2 regions of the Stenotrophomonas sp. YJH_SMC_17 genome follow, and region 1 is predicted to be linked to the other one. Evidence: riboswitches for the same ligand, from Rfam matches in the RefSeq annotation. Region 1 holds a riboswitch; the other holds the start of a gene.

Region 1 (11,364 bases):
GCGAACGGCAATGCCGCGATCGTGATCATCCCCTGCAGCGCATCCAGTCCACCCGCCAGCAGCAGGGCGGCTGCGATCAGGGCCACCGCGATACCCCAGGCCAGCTTGCGCTTCAACGGTGGATCGCCGGCCTCGTCGGTGGACATGCTGGCCAGCACCAGTACCGCTGAATCGGCCGAGGTCACGAAGAAGATCATCAGCAGTACCAGCGCGATGCACGACAGCAACAGCGGCAGCGGCATGCTGTCGAACAGGGTGAACAGCACCGTCTCATAGCCATTGCCCAGCGCCTGCACCAGGTCGGCGTGGCCGAAGATCTGTGCCCACAGCGCGGTGCCGCCGAACACCGCGAACCAGAGGAAGCCCAGCAGCGTCGGGGCGAGCACTACGCCGATCACGAACTCGCGCACGCTGCGGCCACGCGAGATGCGCGCGATGAACGATCCCACGAACGGTGCCCACGAGATCCACCAGGCCCAGTAGAAGATCGTCCAGTCCGCCACCCACGTGCTGCCGGAGAACGGTGACATGCGCAGGCTCATCGTCACCAGCTGGTTGAGGTAGGAACCCAGCGTGGTAGTGAACGTATCGAAGATGAATCCGGTCGGCCCCAGCACCAGCAGGGTCGCCGCAAGCAGCGCGGCCAATGCCAGGTTGAAATTGGACAGCCATTTCACTCCGCGTTCCACGCCACTGGCGGTGGAGGCCATGTACAGCACGAAGGCAACGGCAATGATGATCATCTGCACTGCGACGGTGGCCTGCACGCTGAAGACGCGTTCGATACCGGCGGCAATCTGGATGGTGCCGAAGCCGAGCGTGGTGGCGACACCGATCGCGGTGGCAACCACCGCGGCAATATTGACCACGCGCCCGATCCAGCCGCGATGGTGGCGGCCGATGATCGGCTGCAGCATGTCACTGACCAGGCCGCGGCCATTGCGGTTGAACTGGAACCAGGCCATCGCCAGACCGATCAGCGCATAGATCGCCCATGGGTGCAGGCCCCAGTGGAAGAACGCGTAGCGCATCGAGGCGCGCGCGGCGTCCATGCTTTGCGGTGCCAGTCCTTCCGGTGGCTTGCTGAAATGCGAGATCGGCTCGGCCGCGCCCCAGAACACCAGACCGATGCCCATGCCGGCGGCAAACAGCATCGACATCCAGCTGGCACGCGAGAATTCGGGCTCGGCATCTTCGCCACCGATGCGCAGGTTGCCGAAGCGGCCGAAGGACAAGTACATCAGGAACACCAGGGCCAGGAACACCACCAGCAGGTACAGCCAGCCGACACTGCGGATGACCTCCGCCAGCATGGACTGCACCACGGTATTGAAGGGGCCGGGCGCGATGCCGGCCAGCAGCACCAGCAGCAGAACCAGTGCGATGGAAACGCGAAACACCATGAAGGAGCTTCTCCGATCAAGGGGATTGAGGGGAGCGAGCAGAGCTTGCAGCGAGGGGCCGGCGGCATGCAGCGCGAACCGGGCAAGGGCCGCGTCGGCGGCGAAGGAAGCATCGGTCGCGGCAGCGCTACGGACGTGCACCTTACTGAACGCGACGTCATGGTTCCGTTAACGAATGCGGTTTGGGGTCAGATCCGCTTTCTGCAGGAAAGCGGATCCGACCCCGTAGGCGGGCGGTCTATGCTCTAATGCGCAGCAAGAAGCGGGGGTACCGCGGCCATCCGGCCACGGTTGAGACAGTCCCTTGGAACCTGATCCGGCTCATACCGGCGTAGGGAAGCTTTGCAATGCAGCCGTGCCCGGACTCCGCCCAAGGACCGTCCGTGCGCGGGTGCCGTGCGCCGCCGCTTCGTCCCTGACCCTCCTGGACGATGCCCGATGAACGCTCAGCTCTCCGCCCTGCAGCAACAGGCCCAGCAACTCTCCGAATCCGTGACCCGGCCCATTCCCGGTTCGCGCAAGATCCATGTGCCCGGCTCGCGCCCGGACCTGCAGGTGCCGATGCGCGAGATCGCGCTGACCCGCACGCCCACGCTGTTCGGCGGCGAAGAGAATGCACCGGTCACCGTCTACGACACCTCGGGCGCGTACACCGATCCGCAGGCCCGCATCGATCTTTCCGCGGGCCTGCCGGCAGTGCGCCGTGCGTGGATCGAGGAACGCGGGGACACCGAACAGCTCGATGGCCTCAGCTCTTCGTTCGGGCGCGATCGCGAACACGACCCGAAGCTCGATGCCGTGCGCTTCCCCGCGCGTACCCTGCCGCGACGTGCGCGTGCCGGCGCCAACGTCACCCAGATGCACTATGCGCGGCGCGGCATCATCACCCCGGAAATGGAATTCGTCGCCATCCGCGAGAACCAGCGGCTGGACGCGATCCGCGATGCGGGCCTGCTGCAGCAGCATCCGGGTGAAGCGTTCGGCGCGTCGATCCAGAAGATCATCACGCCCGAGTTCGTGCGGGACGAGATCGCCCGCGGCCGTGCGGTGCTGCCGAACAACATCAACCATCCGGAAAGCGAGCCGATGATCATCGGCCGCAACTTCCTCACCAAGATCAACGCCAACATCGGCAACAGTGCGGTGTCCTCGGGCATTGCCGAGGAAGTGGAAAAGCTGGTGTGGGCGATCCGCTGGGGTGGTGACACGGTGATGGACCTGTCCACCGGCAAGCACATCCACGAAACGCGCGAGTGGATCATCCGCAACTCGCCGGTGGCGATCGGTACGGTGCCGATCTACCAGGCGCTGGAGAAGGTCGATGGCCGCGCCGAAGCGCTGACCTGGGAGATCTTCCGCGACACGCTGATCGAACAGGCCGAGCAGGGCGTGGACTACTTCACCATCCATGCCGGCGTGCTGCTGCGTTACGTGCCACTCACCGCCAAGCGGGTCACGGGCATCGTCAGCCGTGGCGGTTCGATCATGGCCAAGTGGTGCCTGGCGCACCACAAGGAGAACTTCCTCTACACGCATTTTGAAGAGATCTGCGAAATCATGAAGGCCTACGACGTGACCTTCTCGCTGGGAGATGGCCTGCGTCCGGGCTGCATTGCCGATGCCAACGACGCCGCGCAGTTCGGTGAGCTGGAAACGCTGGGTGAGCTGACGAAGATTGCCTGGACGCATGATGTGCAGACCATGATCGAAGGCCCTGGCCACGTGCCGATGCAGCTGATCAAGGAGAACATGGACAAGCAGTTGCGTGAGTGTGGCGAAGCGCCGTTCTACACGCTGGGGCCACTGACCACCGACATCGCGCCGGGCTACGACCACATCACCAGCGCGATCGGTGCGGCGATGATCGGTTGGTTTGGCACGGCCATGCTCTGCTACGTGACGCCGAAGGAGCACCTCGGCCTGCCCAATCGCCAGGATGTGCGCGACGGCATCATGGCCTACCGCATTGCCGCGCACGCGGCGGACCTGGCCAAAGGACACCCGGGCGCGCAGGTGCGCGACAACGCGCTGAGCAAGGCGCGCTTCGAGTTCCGCTGGGAGGACCAGTTCCATCTTGGGCTGGATCCGGAGAAGGCCAAGGAATTCCACGACGAGACACTGCCGAAGGATGCGCACAAGCTGGCCCACTTCTGCTCGATGTGCGGCCCGCACTTCTGCTCGATGAAGATCACCCAGGATGTGCGTGACTACGCCGAGGCCGGCATGAAGGAGAAGTCCGCCGAATTCCGCGCCGCAGGTGCAGAGGTCTACCACCAGGGGTGATGCCGGGCAGGTATCGCCGGGCGCCGCCCCGGCGGGCGCATCGGTCCCGGAAAGCCGCCGGGCGTGGCCCGGCGCCACCCGCTATGCTCCGGCCATCGCCCCGTGGAAAGGACACCATGCCCATTGCTCTGACCACCCGTTGGCTGGCGATCGCCCGCCGCCATCCCTCGGCCTGGCTGCTGGGTGCGCAACTGCTGGCGGTGCTGTTGTACCCGGCGCTCGACGACACTGCCGCTGGCCGTGCAGCGCTGGGCATGTTCGGCATGGCGGTACTGGGCCTGGCGCTGTGGGTGGTCCAGCGCAGCCCGCTGGGCACTTGGCTGGCACTGCTGCTGGCCATTCCCTCGGTGGTGTTCTCACTGGCCGGTGCCCTGCTGGACCGCAGCGGGCTGCTGACCACCGCCCAGCTGCTGGAGAGCCTGCTGTACTTCTATACGGCGGGCGCGTTGATCGCCTACATGCTGCAGGACCATAAAGTCACCCGCGACGAACTGTTTGCCGCCGGGGCAACCTTCACCCTGCTGGCCTGGGCGTTCGCTTTCGCGTTCGCGGTGTGCCAGCAGTGGTATCCCGGCAGTTTCCACGGCGCCAGCGGCGGTGATCAGCGCAGCTGGATGGAGCTGCTTTATCTGAGCTTCAGCTTGCTGTCCGGGGTAGGGTTGAGCGACGTGGTGCCTCTCCATCCGCAGGCACGTGCTCTGGTCATGCTGGAGCAGTTCGCAGGCGTCATGTACATCGGCCTTGTCGTGTCGCGACTGGTCGGTTTGACCATGCTTCGGCGAATGTGAAAATGAACGCCAGATAAAAATTTCGCGCCCAAAGGGGCGCGAATAGTGATGCAGATTATGTGAATGCGTCGGCGAGAGAGAGCCTGAGTGTCGACCCCGTCATAGGCGGGGTAACCGGCTTAGGCTAATATCCGCGGGCGTTATTGTTTTTGCGGTATGCGCCGATGCTTTGTGCGGAATCTGGCTTTTTGTTGTCCCCGCAGGGGGGCGGTATTGCTGGTCAAACCTGCCCAGGCCCGTCCCTACTGTATATCGGAAAATGAACAGCAGCGAAATCCAGCCGCCCGACGCTGACCGTATCCAGGTTGGCGAATGCGTCGTCACTTTGTCCTCGCGAGAGGTCGAAGTTGCAGGTGCGCGTCGTCCGCGCCGGCTTACGCCGAAAGCGCTGGGTGTGCTGCGCGTTCTGCTGCGACAGCCGGGCCGCGTGGTCACCCGCGAAGAGCTGTTTGCCGAAGTGTGGCCTGACACGCTGCCGACCAATGACGTGCTGACCCAGGCCGTCACGCAGCTGCGCAAGGCGTTCGCCAACGACGACGACAACGGCCAGGCCTACATCGAGACCATCGCCAAGAGCGGTTATCGGCTGCTGGTGCCGGTACAGGCGCTGGATGCGCCCGAGGCTGCGGTGGACAGCGGTGAGCTGTCCGATCTTCCGCTGTCGCCCGCAGACGCCGGCGGCAGGGCGCAGGTCAATGCTGCGTTGCCGACGCCGGTGCCGGGGCTTCGCCGGACGTGGCGACAGGTCCGGCGCCAGGTGCTGTTGGCAATCGGCGCGTTGATGCTTGTTACGGTGATCGTGCTGACGATGCTGTTGCTGCGGCGGGCTCCGGAAGTCAGTTCACCGGTCGATGCGGCCGTGGAGAACGGCGTTCGCGTGATCGGCAGCCCGCAGCGGCCTTACCGGCTGATCACCGCGACCAGTGGTTTTGAGACGTATCCAACGCTTTCGCCCGACGGCTCCCAGGTCGCCTACGAAGGTGCCAACGAGGACGGGGAGGGCGGCGGCGCGATCAAGGTGCAGACCTCGGGCAATGCGCCCGCGCGCCAGTTGCTGGCGCCTCCGGCCGGTGCCAACGACCGCTTCCCGAGCTGGTCGCCGGATGGGCGCGAGATCGCGTTTGCGCGGTTCAGCGCGGGTGGCGGCTGCCAGGTGCTGATCGCCAGTGCCACCGGCGGTGCCCTGCGCCAGGCAACCCGCTGCGACGGCACCGAGCTGCTCAGTTTCGACTGGACCCCGGATGGCCGCGGGCTGGTGTTCGGCAGCATGGTCGGACGCTACGCGCATCGCGGCATCCGCGTGCTGGACCTGGCCAGTGGCCAATGGCGTGAACTGGACTACCGCGTTGGTGCCGATGATTTCGACTATGCGCCGCGCTACTCGCCTGACGGCAAGTGGCTGGTGTTCGTGCGCAATCCACAGATGGGTGATCTGTGGCGGATGCCCGCTGGTGGCGGAACCCCCGAGCAGCTGACCAATGAAGCGGCGGAGCAGCGGGGCTGGGCCTGGCTGGGAGATGGGCGCACCATCGTGTTCGGCCGTCGCGTGGACAGCGAAGTACGCCTGTATTACCTCGACGTCGAGCGCCGCACGCTGCGCGACGCCGGCCTGGATGATGCGCAGTGGCCCGCGGTATCCCGGCATGGCGATGTGCTGGCGTTTGTCCACCGGCGCGCGCAGTTCGGCGTGTTCAAGGTTCCCATCGAGGGAGGACCTGCAGAACGACTGTTTGCGTCCAGTGGCCGTGATGGTCAGCCGATGGCCGCGCCCGATGGACGCCAGCTGGTCTTCACCTCCGATCGTTCCGGCAGTTTTGCCTTGTGGTGGGCCGACATGCAGCGGCCGGATTCGCTGCGGCTGGTCGAAGGCCTGCGGCCGGAAGGCCGGCAGGCACCGGACTGGGCCGCCGACAGCCGGCACCTGCTGGTGGTTGGCCGCGATGACCACGGACGTACCGTGGTTTACGAGATCTCGCCGCGTGACGAGCGGCTGCAGCCGCTGCCGGTGCCCGCCGAACAACCGCTGCAGGCGCTGTACGGTGCCAGCGATGACCAGCTGCTGGTGGTCGAGCGCGATGCCGACCAGCGCACGCGCTTGAGCCTGTTTGATCGCACCTCTCAACCCTGGCGGCGGCTGGCCAGCATCGATGGCGTGTCGCAGGCACGCTTCGATCGCGCCGGCGGGCGGGTCCTGTTCACACGCCTCGCCGCGGGCGGGCTGTGGTCGGTCGATCCTGCACTGTCGCCGGGCAGTGTGCGACAGGTCACTGAAGACCTGCCGAGTCGCTGGCGCTATCGCACCTGGACCGTTGCCGGGAACGGTGGCATTGGTTACCTCGGCACGTCCACGCAATGCGGCACGACCCTGGTCCTGATCGAGGGCGGTACCGAAGTGCCGGAGCGCTGCCTCGATCCGCAGCGGCTCAGTGCAGGCAATGGACTCAGTGCCAGCGCCGACGGGCGCGATCTCTATGTGGCGCTGGCGGTCAGCGACGGCGCTGACATCGGCATCATGCCGTTGCCCGAGCAAGCCCCGGCACTGTTCCCGGCCTTCTCCAGGATATTGATTCTGAAGAAGAATTTCTCTTCGTAATTCTTTCGTGTGGTTCTCGCCGCGAATTCGTGGCGATCTCGGCAGTCTTTCCTGACGCGGTCCCGCCTGATTGGGCAAAACGGAGGCCTGTACTAGGCAAATCCGTGGTGCCCCCATGCGTCAACTCTCGCTGGCCGATCGCGGCCAAACCATCTCCCTCGACAAGGCCCTCGACGACGTCGCGCCGACCTGCCTTGCCGTTGCCCGGCTGGGCAGCCTGCAGACCGCAGGGACCCACTTCACCGTCTGGATGCAGGTGCGAGGCAGCTCCTGGGTGGAGGCCAAGGAAGGGCGTTTCCGGCTGCGCCAGGGGGAGTGGATCGCCTTCGAGAAGGAATCGCGCCCGCTGGTGCAGGCGGGTCGCAACGGACTCTGCGTGGGCCTGAACCTGAACGCCGAGGCGTTGCGGGTGCTGACCGAAATGGCCGACTGCGGCTTGTACGCGGGACGCGGTCGCCTGGGCCGCAGCGATGCACGGGTGGGCCTGCGGCTGTGGCGCGATGCACTGGCAAGCGGCCAGCCGGCGCATGTACTGCGACCGTTGCTGCTGCATCTGGCCAGCCTTCAGCGTGGCCTGGCGGACAACGTGCAGCGTTGCCCCGGGCGTTCGCGCAGCCGCAAGCGTCAGGTGTTCGGCCGCATGCAGCGCGCCCGCCTCTATCTGGAAGGCAACAGCCACCGCGTGGTGCGAATCGGCGAACTGGCCGAGCTGACCAACTTCTCCAGCTGGTATCTCTCCAAGACCTTCCAGAGCCTCTACGAGGAAAGTCCGCAGTCGCTTTCGGCACGTTTGCGCCTGGAACGGGCGGCCGACCTGCTGCGCGATACCGACATGATGGTCGGCGAAGTCGCCGCCGCCAGCGGTTTCGACAACTGCTGCAGCTTCGCCAGGGCCTTCCGCGCCCGTTACGGGCAGTCGGCGTCGCGATTCCGCGAGAACGGCGGCCTGCTGCCGCCACACTCTGCAAACTCTCCGGTTGGGTCGCGCAAATGCAGGGTCGCAACGCAATCGTAACGTGCTGGGGTGTTTTAACACGCTGCTAACACGTACCTTGGAGAGATAGATGAACGTTTGTAATCCCGCAGTGCGGCTCGGCCTGCTGCCTGCCGGCATCGCGCTGGCGCTGGCGCCGGCCTTTGCTTCCGCCCAGGAAGCAAAGGCGACGACCGACCTGGACCGCATTTCGGTCACCGGCTCGCGCATCCGCCAGGCGAGCATGGAAACGGCGCAGCCCGTGATCGCGCTGCAGCGTGCCGACATCGAGAAGCAGGGCTTCACCAGTGTCGGCGACATCGTGCAGAACCTGTCGGCCACCGGTTCGCCGGCCATCAGCCGCGCCGATGCCCTGAGCTCGGGCGAAGAAGTGGGCGGCCAGTACGTCGACCTGCGTGGCCTGGGCCCGGAGCGCACCCTGGTGCTGCTGGACGGCAAGCGCATGGGCGTCAGCACCGGCGGTTACACCGACCTGGCCTCCATCCCGACCTCGGTGGTCGAGCGCATTGAAGTGCTGACCGACGGCGCTTCGGCAATCTACGGTTCCGACGCCATCGCCGGCGTGATCAACATCATCACCCGCAAGAACTTCGACGGTCTGGAAGCCAGCGTCTACGGCGGCCAGTACAGCAAGGGCGACGGCGAAAAGCAGGTCTACAACTTCGTCTACGGCCAGACCGGTGAGCGTGGTTCGATCACCTTCGGCGCCGAGTACAGCAAGGAAGATCCGGTCTGGGCGAAGGATCGTGCCTTCAGCCGCTACCCGAATGGCCCGTTCCACCCGAACCCGACGGATACGGATGCCAACGGCTGGTCGCCGGCATCCAACCATGGCGTGCTGATCGACAGCAACGACAACTGGTACACCCGCGCCAACAACGGCACGGGCAACACCATGGCCGATTTCCGCGAGTTCGGCCCGGCTGACTACACCAATGCCAGCCAGGAAATGTGGCTGCAGAACAAGCTGACCCGTCGTTCGGTGTTCGCCAATGGCAACTACGACCTGACCGACAACATCCGCGCCACCGCGAACGTGCTGTACACCAAGCGTACGGCCACCCAGCAGATTGCCGGCTACCCGTACCAGTCCGAGGTCTATGAGACCCCGCTGTCGGCCAACAGCATCTACAACCCGCTGGGCACGGACGCGAACTTCATCCGTCGTACCTCCGAAGTCCCGCGCCAGACCGAATCCGAGCAGGAGACCTTCCGCTTCTCGGCCGGCCTGGAAGGTTCGTTCGAGTTCGGCGACAAGTTCTGGGATTGGGACGTGGGCTACGTCTACAACCAGAACAAGGGCGTGAAGACCGGCACCGGCAACCTGTTCATTCCGAACGTGCAGAACGCGGTCGGCCCGTCCTTCATGGACGGCGACGTCGCCCGTTGCGGCACCCCGGGCCACGTCATCGCCGGCTGCACCCCGTGGAACCCGCTGGCACCGTACGGCTCGACCGGCAACGGCTCGCTGGCCGACCCGGCCCTGCAGGCCTACCTGTTCCTGCCGAGCCACGACACCTACACCAACACCACCAAGGCCTACAGCGCCAACATCGGTGGCTCGCTGTTCTCGCTGCCGGCCGGTGAGCTGGCCATTGCGGCCGGTTACGAGCACCGCGAAGAAAGCGGTGAGTACAACCCGGATGCGCTGCTGCAGTCGGGCCTGAGCACCGACCTGGCCGGCAAGCCGACCAAGGGCAGCTACAAGCTCGACGAGTTCTACGTCGAACTGAACGTGCCGGTGCTGGCCGACATGCCGTTCGCCAAGGAGCTGTCGCTCGACATGGCCGGCCGCTACTCGGACTACAATACCTTCGGCGATACCATCAACAGCAAGTTCGGCCTGAAGTGGAAGCCGATCGACGACCTGCTGGTGCGTGCGACCTACTCGACCGGCTTCCGCGCCCCGAGCATCGCCGACATGTACGGCGGCACCTCGCAGACCTTCGACGCCTACACCGATCCGTGTGACAGCAGCTTCGGCTCGGCCGCGCGCAACGCCTCGGTGGCGGCAGCCTGCCAGGCGCGCGGCGTTCCGGCCAACTTCCGCCAGATCACCTCCGGCGGTGCGCAGTCGACCGGCCCGGGCACCCAGTCCTACAGTGCTTTCGAGTCGGGCTCCAACCCGGAACTGAAGCCGGAAACCTCCAAGACCTGGACCGCCGGCCTGGTGTACAGCCCGAACTTCGTGCAGGGCCTGGACGTCAGCCTCGACTGGTGGAAGATCCGCATCAACAACGTGATCGCCGCCGAGTCGGTGACCTCGATCCTCAACCAGTGCTACGTGCTGGGCGTGGCATCGGCGTGTGAGCGTTTCGATCGCGGCACCGAAGGCCGTACCGTCAACCAGGTGGTCGACGTCACCCGTACGCTGATCAACGGTGGTTACCAGGAAACCGCAGGTTACGACCTGGGCGTCAAGTACCGTCTGCCGGAGTTCTCCTTCGGCAAGTTCGTCATCGACTGGAAGACCACCTACGTCGATTACCTCGAGTACAAGCGTGACAACGAAGCCGAAACCCCGGTCGAGCAGCACACCAGCTGGGCGACCGGCGATTGGGGTGCCAACTTCCGCGTCCGTTCGAACCTCAACGTCGACTGGACCTACGGCAACCTGGGCGTGAACTGGGGCGTGCGTTACTACTCGGGCATGAAGGAGCCGTGCTCCTACGATACCGAGTGCAACCTGCCTGACTTCAACTCGGCCTACACCCTGGCGCAGCCGACCCGCAAGGTGGGTTCGAACACCTTCCACGACGTGCAGGTGCGTTACAACCTGCCGTGGGAAGCCACTGTCTCGCTGGGCGCCAACAACGTGTTCAACCACGAAGGCCCGGTCATGTACAGCCAGCCGAACTCGAGCTTCTCCTACTACGGTGGCTTCGATATCGGTCGCTTCTACTACATGAAGTACACCCAGCGCTTCTGATTGTTCGAAGTGCGATAGCAGTACCGGGAGGGCGGACCGCAAGGTCCGCCCTCTTTTTTTTTGTAAGGGAATTCCGAAATATCCTGGAAGGTGAGCGGAGTCACGTTCCTGTCGTGTCGCAATCAACACAGTTGCGAGGTCCACTTGCGGACACTTGCACATGGAGAGAGCGATGAAGAGCACGCTGTTGCACAAACTGTCTGCCGCTGCACTGATCTATGCAACATTGGTGGGGGCGGTGTTCGCCCAGACCGGTGGTGTCTGTGGGGGCGGGCTGTACTGCGAGGAACTGCGTCAGGAATGCCTGGCTGCAGGCAAGTCGAAGGTTCTGTGCGATCTGCAGTATCGCCACTGCGTGCAGGATGCCTGCGGCG
Region 2 (11,364 bases), on a different contig from region 1:
TGACGCGGTGGAAACGGTCGATGATGTCGCCGGTTTCCGCTACTTCGATGGCCGCGACCTGCTCGACTTCGTCGATGGCACCGCCAATCCGGAAGGGCTGTCGCTGCCGGAAGCCACCATCGTGGGCGATGAGGACCCGGACCACGCCGGCGGCAGCTACGTGGTGGTGCAGAAGTACCTGCACAATCTTGATGCGTGGCGCGCACAGAAGACCGAGGCGCAGGAAGCCATCATCGGCCGCACCAAGCACGACAACATCGAACTGGACGATGCGCCGGCCGATGCGCAGAAGTCGCACAAGACGCTGTGCACCATCGAGGATGCCGACGGCGAGCACGAGATCCTGCGTGACAACATGCCGTTCGCCAACCCGGGCTGCGGCGAGTACGGCACCTACTTCATCGGCTACACGCGCCGGCTGTGGGTGATCGAGAAGATGCTCGAGCGCATGTTCATCGGCAATCCCGCGCCGCTGCACGACCGCATCCTCGATTTCTCCACCGCCACCACCGGCGTGACCTTCTTCGCGCCCTCGCGCAAAGTGCTGGCCGACCTCGGCGATTGATCGCGCCGGGCCATCACGGCCCGCCATCTGCCTGTCATCTATGGCGCCGACCATGGCGCGCTGGATGGGAGTGCAGGAGGCAGGCGATGGCCATGACTGGGAACGGGACCAACGTGCGGCGCTGGTGGCGGCCGTTGGCCGCGTTGTTCGGCGCATTGGCACTGGGGAGTGCCTCGGTGTCCGCACAGGAAGCGCCTGCGCACTGGATGGCCTATGCCGCTGCGGTAGGGGGCCAGCTGCAGCAGCGCCTGCAGCAGGAGCAGGACCCGCAGGCGCAGCGCGTGGTGGAGTGGCTGCGGGCACACCCGGATACACCTGCGCCGCTACCGGTGAGCCTGTGGATTGCGGCGGACGGTCGCATTTCGAAGCTGGAGTTCGACAGCCTGGGTGACCGCCAGGTGGATGCGGACCTGCGCGCGACCCTGCAGGCGGCGCCGTTGCAGGCCGCACCGCCGGCGGACATGCGCCAGCCGCTGCGGTTGGGCCTTGTGCTAACCCAGTAGATCCACGCCATGCGTGGATATGCCTGGTAGATGCCGACCTTGGTCAGCAGGCGCGCGCCAACCCAGGTTGGCGACTGCCGGCGCCCAGCCCGGCCATCCGCATCAACGCACCGGCGCCACCTGCGGTTCACGTGCGGCCGCGCTCCACGCGCGCAGGCCGAACACGGCCAACCCGAGGAAGAACACGTACAGCGCAGCAGTCACGTGCAGCGACTTGAACAGGTACGCGCCCACGTAGACCACGTCCACCGCGATCCACACCCACCAGCACGCCACATGCCGCCGCGCCTGCCACCACTGACCGACCAGGCTCAGTGCGGTCAGCATCGCGTCCAGCCACGGCAGCGCTGCATCGGTGAAGGTGTGCATGCCAGCGCCCAGCGCCACGCCACCGCACAGGCCGATGGCCAGGTCGCGCAGCAGCGTGCCGCGCGCCAGCGGCACGATGCGGATGCTGCCCTCATCGGCGGCGTGCTGGCGCCAGTTGAGCCAGCCGTAGACAAGGAAGCCACCGAAGGCGACCTGCAGCAGGGTGTCCGAGTACAGCTTGGCCTCGGCGAACACCAGCCCGTACAGCGTCACCGACAGCAGGCCCACCGGCCACGCCGCCAGCCGGCGCCGGGCCATCAGCCAGACGCCGAGGATGCTGCACAGCGCGGCGGTCCACTCCAGCATCACGCCGCTCACAGCGCGAACGTCACCGACAGGCGCGCCTGTCGCGGTGCGCCGGGGAACAGGTAGTAGTCACCGCCGCTGCTGCCGGTATCGCGCCAGTAGAAGCGGTTGAACACGTTGTCCACCGACAGGTTCCAGGTCACCGCACGCTCGTGCAGGCGATGCTGGAAACGCAGGCCGGCGTCGAACACCGAGTAGTCCGGTGCACGCACGCCGCCGTCGGCGCGGGCCACGTTGGCACCGGCATAGCGCCAGCCACCGGTCACGTCCAGGCCCTGCACGAACGGCAGCGCATAGGCCACGTGCACACTGGCCCGCACCTTCGGCACGTTCACCAGCTGATGGCCTTCATAGGTGGGCGTGCCGGTATCGCGAGCGCGCGCCTGCAGCACGCTGGCACTGGCCACGATCTGCAATGCGTCCGTCAGCTGGCCGTTGGCGGTCAGCTCCAGGCCGGTGTGGGTCTGCGTGCCTTCTTCGACGAAGGTGTAGCCGACGTCGCTGTTGTCCGGCTTTGCGTACTGGTACGGCTGCGAAATGCGGAACACCGCCGCGCCCAGGGTCAGCGCTTCGACCGGCACGTACTTCACGCCCACTTCCAGCTGCCGCGACTGCACCGACGGCAGGAAGGTGTCGGCATTGCTGGTCCAGAACGGTGCTTCCTGGCCCAGCGAAATGCCGCGCACGTAGCTGGCGTAGGCATTGAGCTGGTCGGTGGCCTTCCACACCACCGCAGTCTGCGGCAGGAAGCGCGAAAGGCGGCTGTGCCGCTGCGGGACGCCACGCTTGTCGTAGGCGCGCTCGTCGAGGCGCACGAAGCGGCCACCGGCCAGCCACTGCCAGTCATCGCCGAAGCTCATCCGGTCCAGCGCGAAGAACGCGGTCTGGCGGCTGTCCAGGCGGCGTGCGGACGGGCCGGGCATCTTGGGCGACGGTTCGAACACCGGCACCGGTGCGTCGTGGATGTTGCTGGTGCCCACGTACTCGTTGACGCTGGGGCGCTTGTCCACGGTGCGAAGGAAGTAGTCGGCACCGACGGTCAGCTGGTGGCCGACGCTGCCGGTCTCGAAGCGGCCACGCAGTTCGGCACGCGCCTGCTGGTTGCGGCGGGTGTCATCCGGGCTGCGGTAGTCGTAGATGTCGTAGTCGCCGTTGGGCGCGAAGTAGTTGCCCGGCACGCTGCCATCGGCGCATTGCGTGGCGTAGTAGCAGCCGTAGGCGAAGGCGACGTTGTCATCGATCACCGAGCGGCTGTGGCCGACCGAGACACGCGACTGCCAGGCGTCGCTGAAATCGTAGGTGTGCAGGGCGGTGATGTTGGTGCTGGCGATGTCCACCGGACGCTGCCATGGCTGGTAGCCGAGCAGAAGTTCGCGGTCGACGCCGCGCGGCAGGTCACGCGCGCCCAGCAGCTGGTAGCCGGACACCGAACGCTGCGCGCTGGTCTGGTAGTTGGCATCCACTTCCAGCTTGCCGCGCTCGCCGATCAGCCAGTCGGCCGCCAGCGAGTAGAAGTTGCGGCGGCCATCGGCGTGCTCGACATAGGCGTTGCTGGAATCCCACGCGGCGTTCAGGCGCAGACCGAAGCGCGGGGTGATCCAGTGGCCGATATCGACGGCGACATAGCGCGAGCCCTCCGAATCGGTGCCGAGCGTGGCGGTGCGCACTTCGGCCGGGCGCTTGCCGATGTAGTTGATGATGCCGCCGGGCGCCATCACGCCTGCGGCAAGGCCGGCTTCACCCTTGAGGATCTCCACCGACTGCACGTTCTCCAGCGCCAGGCGCTGTTCGCCGGCGATGGACAGGCCGTTGAAGCGGTAGCCGGTGGCGGTGTCCAGTGCGAAGCCACGGATGGCGATGTTCTGGTAGTAACCCACCGGCGCATACGCATCACCGAGCGAGGCATCGTTGCTGGCCAGTTCGGACAGCGAACGCACCTGGCGGCGATCGAGGTAATCGCGCTCGAGCACGTTCACCGACGCCGGCGTGTCCTTCCAGCTGCCGCCACCGAAGGCATTCACGCGCGCGGTATCGGCCTTCGGTTTGCCGGCCTGCACGCGCACTGCTGCCAGCTCGGTCGGCGAGCGTTCGGCGCCGGTGGCAGCCGCATCGGGGGACGCCTCGGCCTCGCTGGCGTGCAGCGGCAGCGCGGTGCAGAGGGCGAGGGAGAGCAGGGTGGGGCGCAGGCAGCGGTTCATTCGGTTCGTCTTCGGACAACAAGGGAGACGAAGCGACGGCGCGCAGGTGCACCGGCCCAGGATGGGGGTGTGGCTGCGGCTCAAAGCTCCCTACGCCGGTGCAAACCGGATCAGGTTCCAAGGGACTCTCTCAGCCTGGCAGATCCAGGCACCCCCGCTTCAGGTGACCATTTCACTACAAATGGTACGGATTTGCGAGCCGGTGCCCTTCAGGCTGCGGGGTCAGATCCCTTTCCTGCGGAAAGGGATCTGACCCCGACGGTGCGACCCCGACGGTGCGTCAACCGGGTCACGCTGCGGCGTGCAGGGCCTGCAGCAGGGCCTGCCCCGGCGCGCTGTGGAACCACGCGGGATGCCCCAGCATGAACGGCTGCCAGGCCACGTCCGCGTTCGCGGTGGAGCCAGTGATGCCTTCGAAGTACTCCACTTCGGACAGCGCGAAGTCGAAATGGACCATCGGCAGCAGGTCGGCCAGCAGATGCACGCGCGCACCCGACAGCGGCAGCACTTCGCGATAGCCATCAAGCAACGCCAGCGCAATGTCGATGCGCACCGCATCCCTGCCGCGCTCCAGTTCCAGCCACGCCACCGCGTTGCGCTCGATTGCCGTGGCAAGATCGAACAGTGCGCTGGTGGGCGAGGCCAGGCCGAAATCCAGCACGGTGCTGATCTGCCCGTCGCGCCACAGCAGGTTGGACACATGCCAGTCGTTGTGGGCCCACAGCCGCGGCTCGTCGCGCAGGCGCGTGGCCAGGCCGGCATGCCACGGCAACACGTCACGCTGCAGCTGCGCTTCCCAAGGGATGCGTGCGAGGTAACGGGACAGCCCCGGCCGTGCGGGCAGGTCGGCCTTGATCGCCGCGATCGGATCGTCGGCGCGGATCAGATCGTCGCGCGCGACCAGCAGATGAGTACTGCGCTGGGGCGCGTGGTAGCTGGCGGCGGCACGGTGCAGCCGCGCGAGCATGCGGCCGGCCTGGCGGGCCTGTGCGACGTCGGTCAGCAGCGACCACGACACGGCGTCGCGGTAGACGTCTTCGCCCACGCCGACGGCATGCAGTTCAAAGGTCCATTCGCCGTGCTCGACAGCAGTGCATCCATCCGTCGCCGTCAGCACCTCCACCACCGGTACGCCCTCTGCGGCGAGATGGGCGATGAAGTGGTGTTCTTCTTCCAGGCAGGCCGCACTGCGCACGCTGTGGTGGTGGCGTTTGATGAATACCTCCCCATCCACGCCGTCGACGATGGCGGCGGCCGACAGCGGTCGGGGGCTGTGCCAGCGCGGTTGGCTGTGCTCGCCCAGCTGCGGGTAACGCCGGCGCAGCCACGCGATGTCCGCCGCGCTGATCGGTGGCCAGTCGGCAGCGACCTCGTCGTTGTTGAGGCCCTGCACGCGGTGGGAGGAAGAGGTCATGCCGCAGCCCGAGTGGGAAAAGTCACATCCAAGGCTGCGCATTCAACGCCATGCCCGCGGCCAACGCAAACGGGCGGGTCATCGACCCGCCCGTCCGTGCATCCGGATCGGCAATGGCGCCGCGCCGCTTACCAGCCGCGATGGCGGCCGCGGTCGTTGTAGTAACGGTTGTCGTAGTAGCGCTCGCGCTGCCAGCGACGGTTGTCACCACGGTCGTAGTATCCGCTGCGGTAGTAGCCACGATCGTAGCGGCGGTCGTAACGGTTGTCGTAGTAGCGGTTGTCGTAGTAACGGCGGTCGCGACGGTCGGACGTGGTCAGGTTGCCGATCGCACCACCGGCCACGGCGCCACCGACGGTGGCTGCAGGGTCGCCGTTGGAGAGCAGGTTGCCGGCCACGCCGCCGACCACGGCGCCGACCAGGGTGCGCTTGTCCTTCCTCGACATCGCGCTGGCATCGCTGACCACGGCAACACCGGCCACCAGTGCCAGGGCCATTGCCAGACCACGGAAGCTGAGTGTGGAAGTACTGAGCATGTTCGTTCTCCTGTGAGGTGCATGCCACGCTGGGCAGGGAGGGCGCGGGCGCCCCGGCTGCCGTGGAGACCACGCTGACGTTCCAACATTGCCGGAACATTGCCTTGCCCACCGGGCGGCTTGCGCATTCATCTAGCGGCAGGCGGCATGAAGCGAGGCTGAAAGCGGGCCCGGCCGCTCAGCTGGCAGATAGGGAAAAGGCCACGCGGACGTGGCCGTCCCTTGTCTCCCAAGGCATTGGCGGGGTCAGACCCCCATGGCCTTCTGCGCCTGCCGGGCCTGCTCCTGCTGGGCATCCTGCGGCTGGTGCAGCACGTTCGGGGCGCCCTGCACCGCGCCACTGCTGACGGCCAGGCTCTGCTCGCTGGCGGCGCGCGTTTCCACCGCCACGCGGCTGGCTGCGGGATCGCCTATCGTGCCCTGCACGGCGAACAGGCGCTCGCCGTTCGGGCTGGGCACCACCGAGTCGATGCGCTGCAGGCCGGCGGCATGCGCCTCCTTGGTCAGGGCCGCTGCGGCGCTTTCCAGCGCGTGGCGATCCCTGAAGGTACCGGCCGGCAGCCGCTCCAGCCCTTCGGTGGCCTGCAGGTACATCGGATTGCGCGGGTGCCGTTCGTCGTTCAGCAGTGGGCGCTCGCGGGCTTCGCGGATCGCCTCCAGGGTCTTCGCGCCGACGATGCCGTCGGCGACCAGCCCGTTGTCCTTCTGCAGCTGGCGCACCGCCGCGTCGGTGTTGCGGCCGAAGCGGCCATCCTCGACCAGCGGCTTGCCGTCGGCACCGACGTAGCCGAGGTGGCCCAGCTGCTCCTGGACCGTGCGCACGCCCTCGCTGTGCGCGCCCTGCTTGTACAGTTCGGCGTGCGGCGTGGCAGCGGCCTTGTGCTCGGCCGCAGGCGTGCCCTGGGTCTGCTCGTGCGACTGGGTGCGGTTTTCCAGCAGGTCGCGCGCCTTGGACAGCGGATCGGAGGCGTACAGCTTCCAGTTCGGGTGCTCCTTCACCTGCTTGAGGTAGTCCTCCACCGGCATCGTGTGCACGCCCTTGCTGCCGGTGGACTGGCTGATCAGCAGCTTGTCGGTGTTGGGGTCGCGCACCACCATCACGATGTGGTCGATGCCGTTCCAGTGCTCGTGGCGGGTCCTGGCCGTATCCAGGCCGATGATCATGCCTTCCTTCAGCGCATCGGGCTTCAGGATCGCGTCGCGGTCAAGCAGCACGCCGGACTGGTCGAACGCCTTGCGTACGATGCCACCGGAACCCAGGTTGCCCAGGTCGATGCGGTCGGCCTTGCTGAACACTGCATGCCCGGCCTTCTGGTTGATCTCGTCCATGGTGCGGTTCTGCAGGGTGCCGACCCAACCGGAACAGTCGATGTAGCCCTGCTCCACGTTCTTGCCGGTCTTGCCCGGTACGTACAGCGCGTGGCCCGGAATATTGATGGCGTACTTGACGTGGTCATACTTCACGCCGGCCTCGTAGGCCGCCTGCAGTTCGATGCCCGGCTTCGGCGCGGCTGCAGCGGTTGCGGTCGCCGCCAGCGTGGCAGCACCGGCCGCCACGGCGGCGCTGGCCGCTGCCGGAGTCTGGGCCTGGCCCGACGTCACCGTCTGTGGCGCGATGTTCTTCTCCGGAATGCTGATCGCCGCGTACTTGTGGATGTAGTAGCTGGAGAAGGTGCGCGCCAGGTCGCCATCATTCATGCCGCGCATCTCGGCCAGGGTGTGGCCGGTCAGCGCCCTGGCATCGGAACCGATCTGGTTGAGCACGTTGCGGCGCATGTTGATCTCTTCGCCATGGCCGTTGCGCACCACGCCAAAGGTGCCAGTGGCGATCGCGGTCTGCACCGAGCCATAGCCGGCGCTGCCCTGCTGGTGGGCCAAGTACAGGTCCAGACCGGTCGGCGCCGCCCCGCCGGACAGGTACGGGTTGCCGGTGCGCTCGTTGCGGCGTGCCATCGAGTCCAGGTTGTCCTGGTACATCTGCGCGGCCGCTTCGGTATTGCGGGTCGGGTCGAACTCGTGGCCGGTCAGGTGATACTGGCGCGCGGAACCGGGCACGAACTGGAACAGGCCCTTGGCGCCGGACGAGATGTTGTGGGCGCGCTCATTGAAAGTGCCGCCGGTCTCGATGTGCGCGAAGCGCATGAAATCATCGACGGGAATGCCCTTGTGCCGGGCGACCTGCTCGACGATGTCCAGGACTTCCTTTCTGCTGTAGTCATGCTGTGCCATGACGTCTTCCTCGGGGTTGATGGAGCGGCCGATGCCGCGATTCGCCAACCGGACTCATCCATGAGTCAAGAACATGTCGGTCAACAGGTAACCCGCGTGTGCGGGTGGCAATCAGGGCGCGACGTACTGCTGGGTCGCGCTGTTGAAGGTGTAGTGCACGGCGTCACCGGCACCCAGCGCACGGGTCTTGCCCGGTGCGTCGATGGTGGTTCCCTTGAAGGTGACGGTCAGCCGCGGCAGGCCGTTGCCATCGGCGACGAAGGCCAGCTCGCCATCGCTGTCGGTGCAGGGCATCACGTTGCCTCCATCGCAGGCGGCGCTGTTGTCTTCGCCGGTGCGCACCGAGCCGACATAGCGCCAGACCTTGCTGTCCACGTCGTCTTCGCTGCGCTTGGGGTTGAACAGCAGCAGCGCGTAGCCGCTGCTGCTGATGCCACGGTCGAAGCTGATGGTAGGGACGGCCAGCAGCAGGCGGCCATCGGCGGTGCGATGTTCAAGCGGCGTGCGCCGGGTATCGACGTCGTCGGCTTTGTCGTAGGCACCGAGGGCGCCGATGGTCCATTCCTGGCCGCGGAACTTCCACGGTTTCCTGGCGTCGCTGCCGGCCAGTACGAAGGTGGCCTCGGCGAGGTTGGCGCGGTCATCCGGGCCGGCCGGCTGCTGTTCGCCCGGCGTGCCGTAATGCTCGCGGGTATCCCACGAGAAACCGGTGTAGTACGTGGTGCCATCGAGGGTGAAGGTATGGCCGAACCAGAAGGTCGCCACGCTGCCGTTCTGGACCTCGTAGGAGGTCGCGCCATCACCGTCCACCTGGTAGGTGAAGTACATCACGGTCGGCGCGTCGGGCGGGGTGACGGCGGCATCGGGAGAGGGGTTCTGCATCGGGGCAACATCCTGTCGGGGCGCTTTGGCAGCCTGCGCAGGCGCAGGCTGGGAGGACGAGGGGGCCGGATCGGCGGCGCTGCAGGCCGCAGCGGAAAGAGAGACGAGCAGGCACGCCGCGAATGCGCGCAGGGGCCGCAACGGCAGGGTCCAACGTAGCTCGGGGGGATGATGCATGCGCCTCTCCATGGTCAGCGTTGCCGGGCCAGACGGCCGGCAGGAAGCCGCACCCCATCCACCACGGACGGGAGCGAGGACATGAGCCGGTCGATTCCTTCGACCTCGCATTGAGAACCCATGCCCCACCATCTTTGCACAGAACCGTGGCCGGTCAAAGCAGGCGTCTGAGACCGGTCAAATTATGTGAACCAGTTCTCAGATATTGCCATCGCGCAGGTAGTCAAACAGCTCGGCATCGCCCTTCAGGCCCAGCTTCAGCATGGCGTCGCCCTTCTGCCGGCTGATGGTGCTGACGCTCTTGTGCAGCTGCAGCGAGATCTCCTTCACCGTCATGCCGGTGCCGAGCAGCCGCAGCACCTCCACCTCGCGCGGCGACAACGGCTTGCCGTCGCCCTCGCGCATGCGCCAGCTGCCGGCGGCCTCCACCCGCTCACGCAGGCTGCGGCTGATGTAGGGCTGGCCCCGGTAGACCGCCTGGATGGCCTGCGGCAGTTCGTCCATCGACGAGCTCTTGTCGACCAGGCCGAGCACACCGCTGTCGAGCACCATGCGCAGGATCGCCAGGTTGTTGGAGACGCTGAGCATCAGCACCGGCAGGTCGGGGTAGCGGCGACGGATCATGCCGATCATGGCGAAGCCGTCGGCCTGAGGGCTGCCTGGCATGGAGTAGTCGGTCACCAGCAGGTCGCAGGGTTGGCTGCCGAGCAGGGCCATCAGCGCCTGTGCGCTGTCGGCCTCGCCCACCACGCGACCTACCCCGCTCGACTCGATGACGGCGCGGGTACCAATACGGACCACCGGGTGGTCGTCTGCGATGATGATGCGCAAGCTCATGCTCTAGTATGGCCACCGGGCAGGCCGGACCGCGACCACCGCGGACCTTGGCAAGGATTCTAGGAGATCGACGCCGATGCGTAGCTGGGCTGTTCGCGGGCTGGTCCTGCTGCTGGCCTCACTGGTGCTGCCGGCAGCCCTGGCGCAGGCCGTTCCTGGGCCGCTGTCACTCAGCCCCCGGCAACGCGAGTACCTCGCCGCCCATCCGAGCATCGTCGTGGGCCAGTATGACAGTGGCTGGCCGCCGTTTGAGTCCCTGCGTGATGGCCAGCAGGTGGGGCTGGGCCCGGATTACCTGTCGCTTCTTGCTCGCCGGCTGGGTGTGAAGGTTGAGGTCCGCCGCTACCCTGATTGGACTTCCGTGCTGGATGCGGCATGTCATGGCGAGATCGACGTAGTGATGAACGTCGCTCTGAGTGCCGACCGCACCCGCTGCATGGTCTACACCGCTGCCTATGGCGAGTCGCCACTGGCCCTGGTGGGCCGCCCGGATGACCTGCGTGCCTCCGACAATCCCGATCTGGACGGCCTGCGGGTGGTGATCGAGCAGGATTTCCTCACGGGCCCGCAGGTGCGCGCGCGTTTCCCGCGCGCCCGACAGCTTGTCGCAAACAGCTCGCTTGCGGCCCTGCAGATGGTCAGAGACGACAAAGCTGACGTCTATATCGGCAACGCCTATGTCGCCAACGAACTGATTGCGCGCGAACGCCTGCAGGGCGTGGTGCTGTTGAGACCCAGCGATCTGCCGCCCGAGCGCCTCCATTTCGGCGTGCCCAATGGCAAGCAGCCGCTGGCCGAAGCGCTGGACGTGGCCCTGGCCGCGACCAGCCAGGCCGAGCGCGATGCCTTGGCGCGGCGCTGGCTGCCGCCGCCGCAGTGGTCGGCCTCGGCACAGCTGGCCCTGAGCCAGGCCGAGCAGCGGGTGCTGGAGCAGCCGCTGACGATCGGTTTCGCACCGAATGCGGCGCCGCTGTCGTTCGCCGACGAAGAAGGCAAGCCCAGTGGCCTGGCCAGCGAGTACCTGCAGCGGTTGATGCAGGCCGGTGCCAACCTGCACCCGCAGAACAGCCATGACTGGTTCGATGTGCGCGAGAAGGCGCGCCGCGGTGATTTGCAGGCGGTGATGGGCATTCCGGCGGATTCGGCCTACCTGGGCCCGGAGTGGGTGTTCAGCCAGCCCTTCATCAGCGTGCCCAACGTGATCGTCAGCCGCCAGGATGCCCCGGCGCTGCTGGGCCTGTCGGACCTGCAGGGCAAGCGCGTGCTGCTTTCCGATCCCGAGCGCGTGCGTGGCTATGTGCTGCAGCAGGCACCGCAGGCCAGGATCATTGCCGCGCGCAGCGCCGAG

What was found. A riboswitch is a leader RNA that binds a small molecule or an ion and turns the genes downstream of it on or off. The one in region 1 is predicted to bind thiamine pyrophosphate.
Region 2: it holds a riboswitch for thiamine pyrophosphate, as region 1 does, so the genes downstream of both, AC5P8Z_RS14560 (TonB-dependent receptor) here and thiC (phosphomethylpyrimidine synthase ThiC) in region 1, are expected to answer to the same signal.

The regions. Positions count from the first base shown of each region.
Region 1 is NZ_JCAFUU010000003.1:562,887-574,250, forward strand. Features, by position in the region: gene AC5P8Z_RS12285 (BCCT family transporter) at 1-1,403, opposite strand, end outside; TPP riboswitch at 1,658-1,759, shown strand; gene thiC (phosphomethylpyrimidine synthase ThiC) at 1,842-3,686, shown strand; gene AC5P8Z_RS12295 (ion channel) at 3,803-4,474, shown strand; gene AC5P8Z_RS12300 (winged helix-turn-helix domain-containing protein) at 4,734-7,067, shown strand; gene AC5P8Z_RS12305 (helix-turn-helix transcriptional regulator) at 7,183-8,082, shown strand; gene AC5P8Z_RS12310 (TonB-dependent receptor) at 8,132-10,990, shown strand; gene AC5P8Z_RS12315 (hypothetical protein) at 11,163-11,364, shown strand, end outside.
Region 2 is NZ_JCAFUU010000005.1:18,034-29,397, reverse strand. Features, by position in the region: gene AC5P8Z_RS14575 (Dyp-type peroxidase) at 1-565, shown strand, start outside; gene AC5P8Z_RS14570 (hypothetical protein) at 652-1,068, shown strand; gene pnuC (nicotinamide riboside transporter PnuC) at 1,171-1,743, opposite strand; gene AC5P8Z_RS14560 (TonB-dependent receptor) at 1,752-3,941, opposite strand; TPP riboswitch at 4,012-4,107, opposite strand; gene AC5P8Z_RS14555 (phosphotransferase enzyme family protein) at 4,231-5,355, opposite strand; gene AC5P8Z_RS14550 (glycine zipper 2TM domain-containing protein) at 5,484-5,891, opposite strand; gene AC5P8Z_RS14545 (XVIPCD domain-containing protein) at 6,138-8,120, opposite strand; gene AC5P8Z_RS14540 (hypothetical protein) at 8,232-9,002, opposite strand; gene AC5P8Z_RS14535 (response regulator) at 9,378-10,016, opposite strand; gene AC5P8Z_RS14530 (ATP-binding protein) at 10,093-11,364, shown strand, end outside.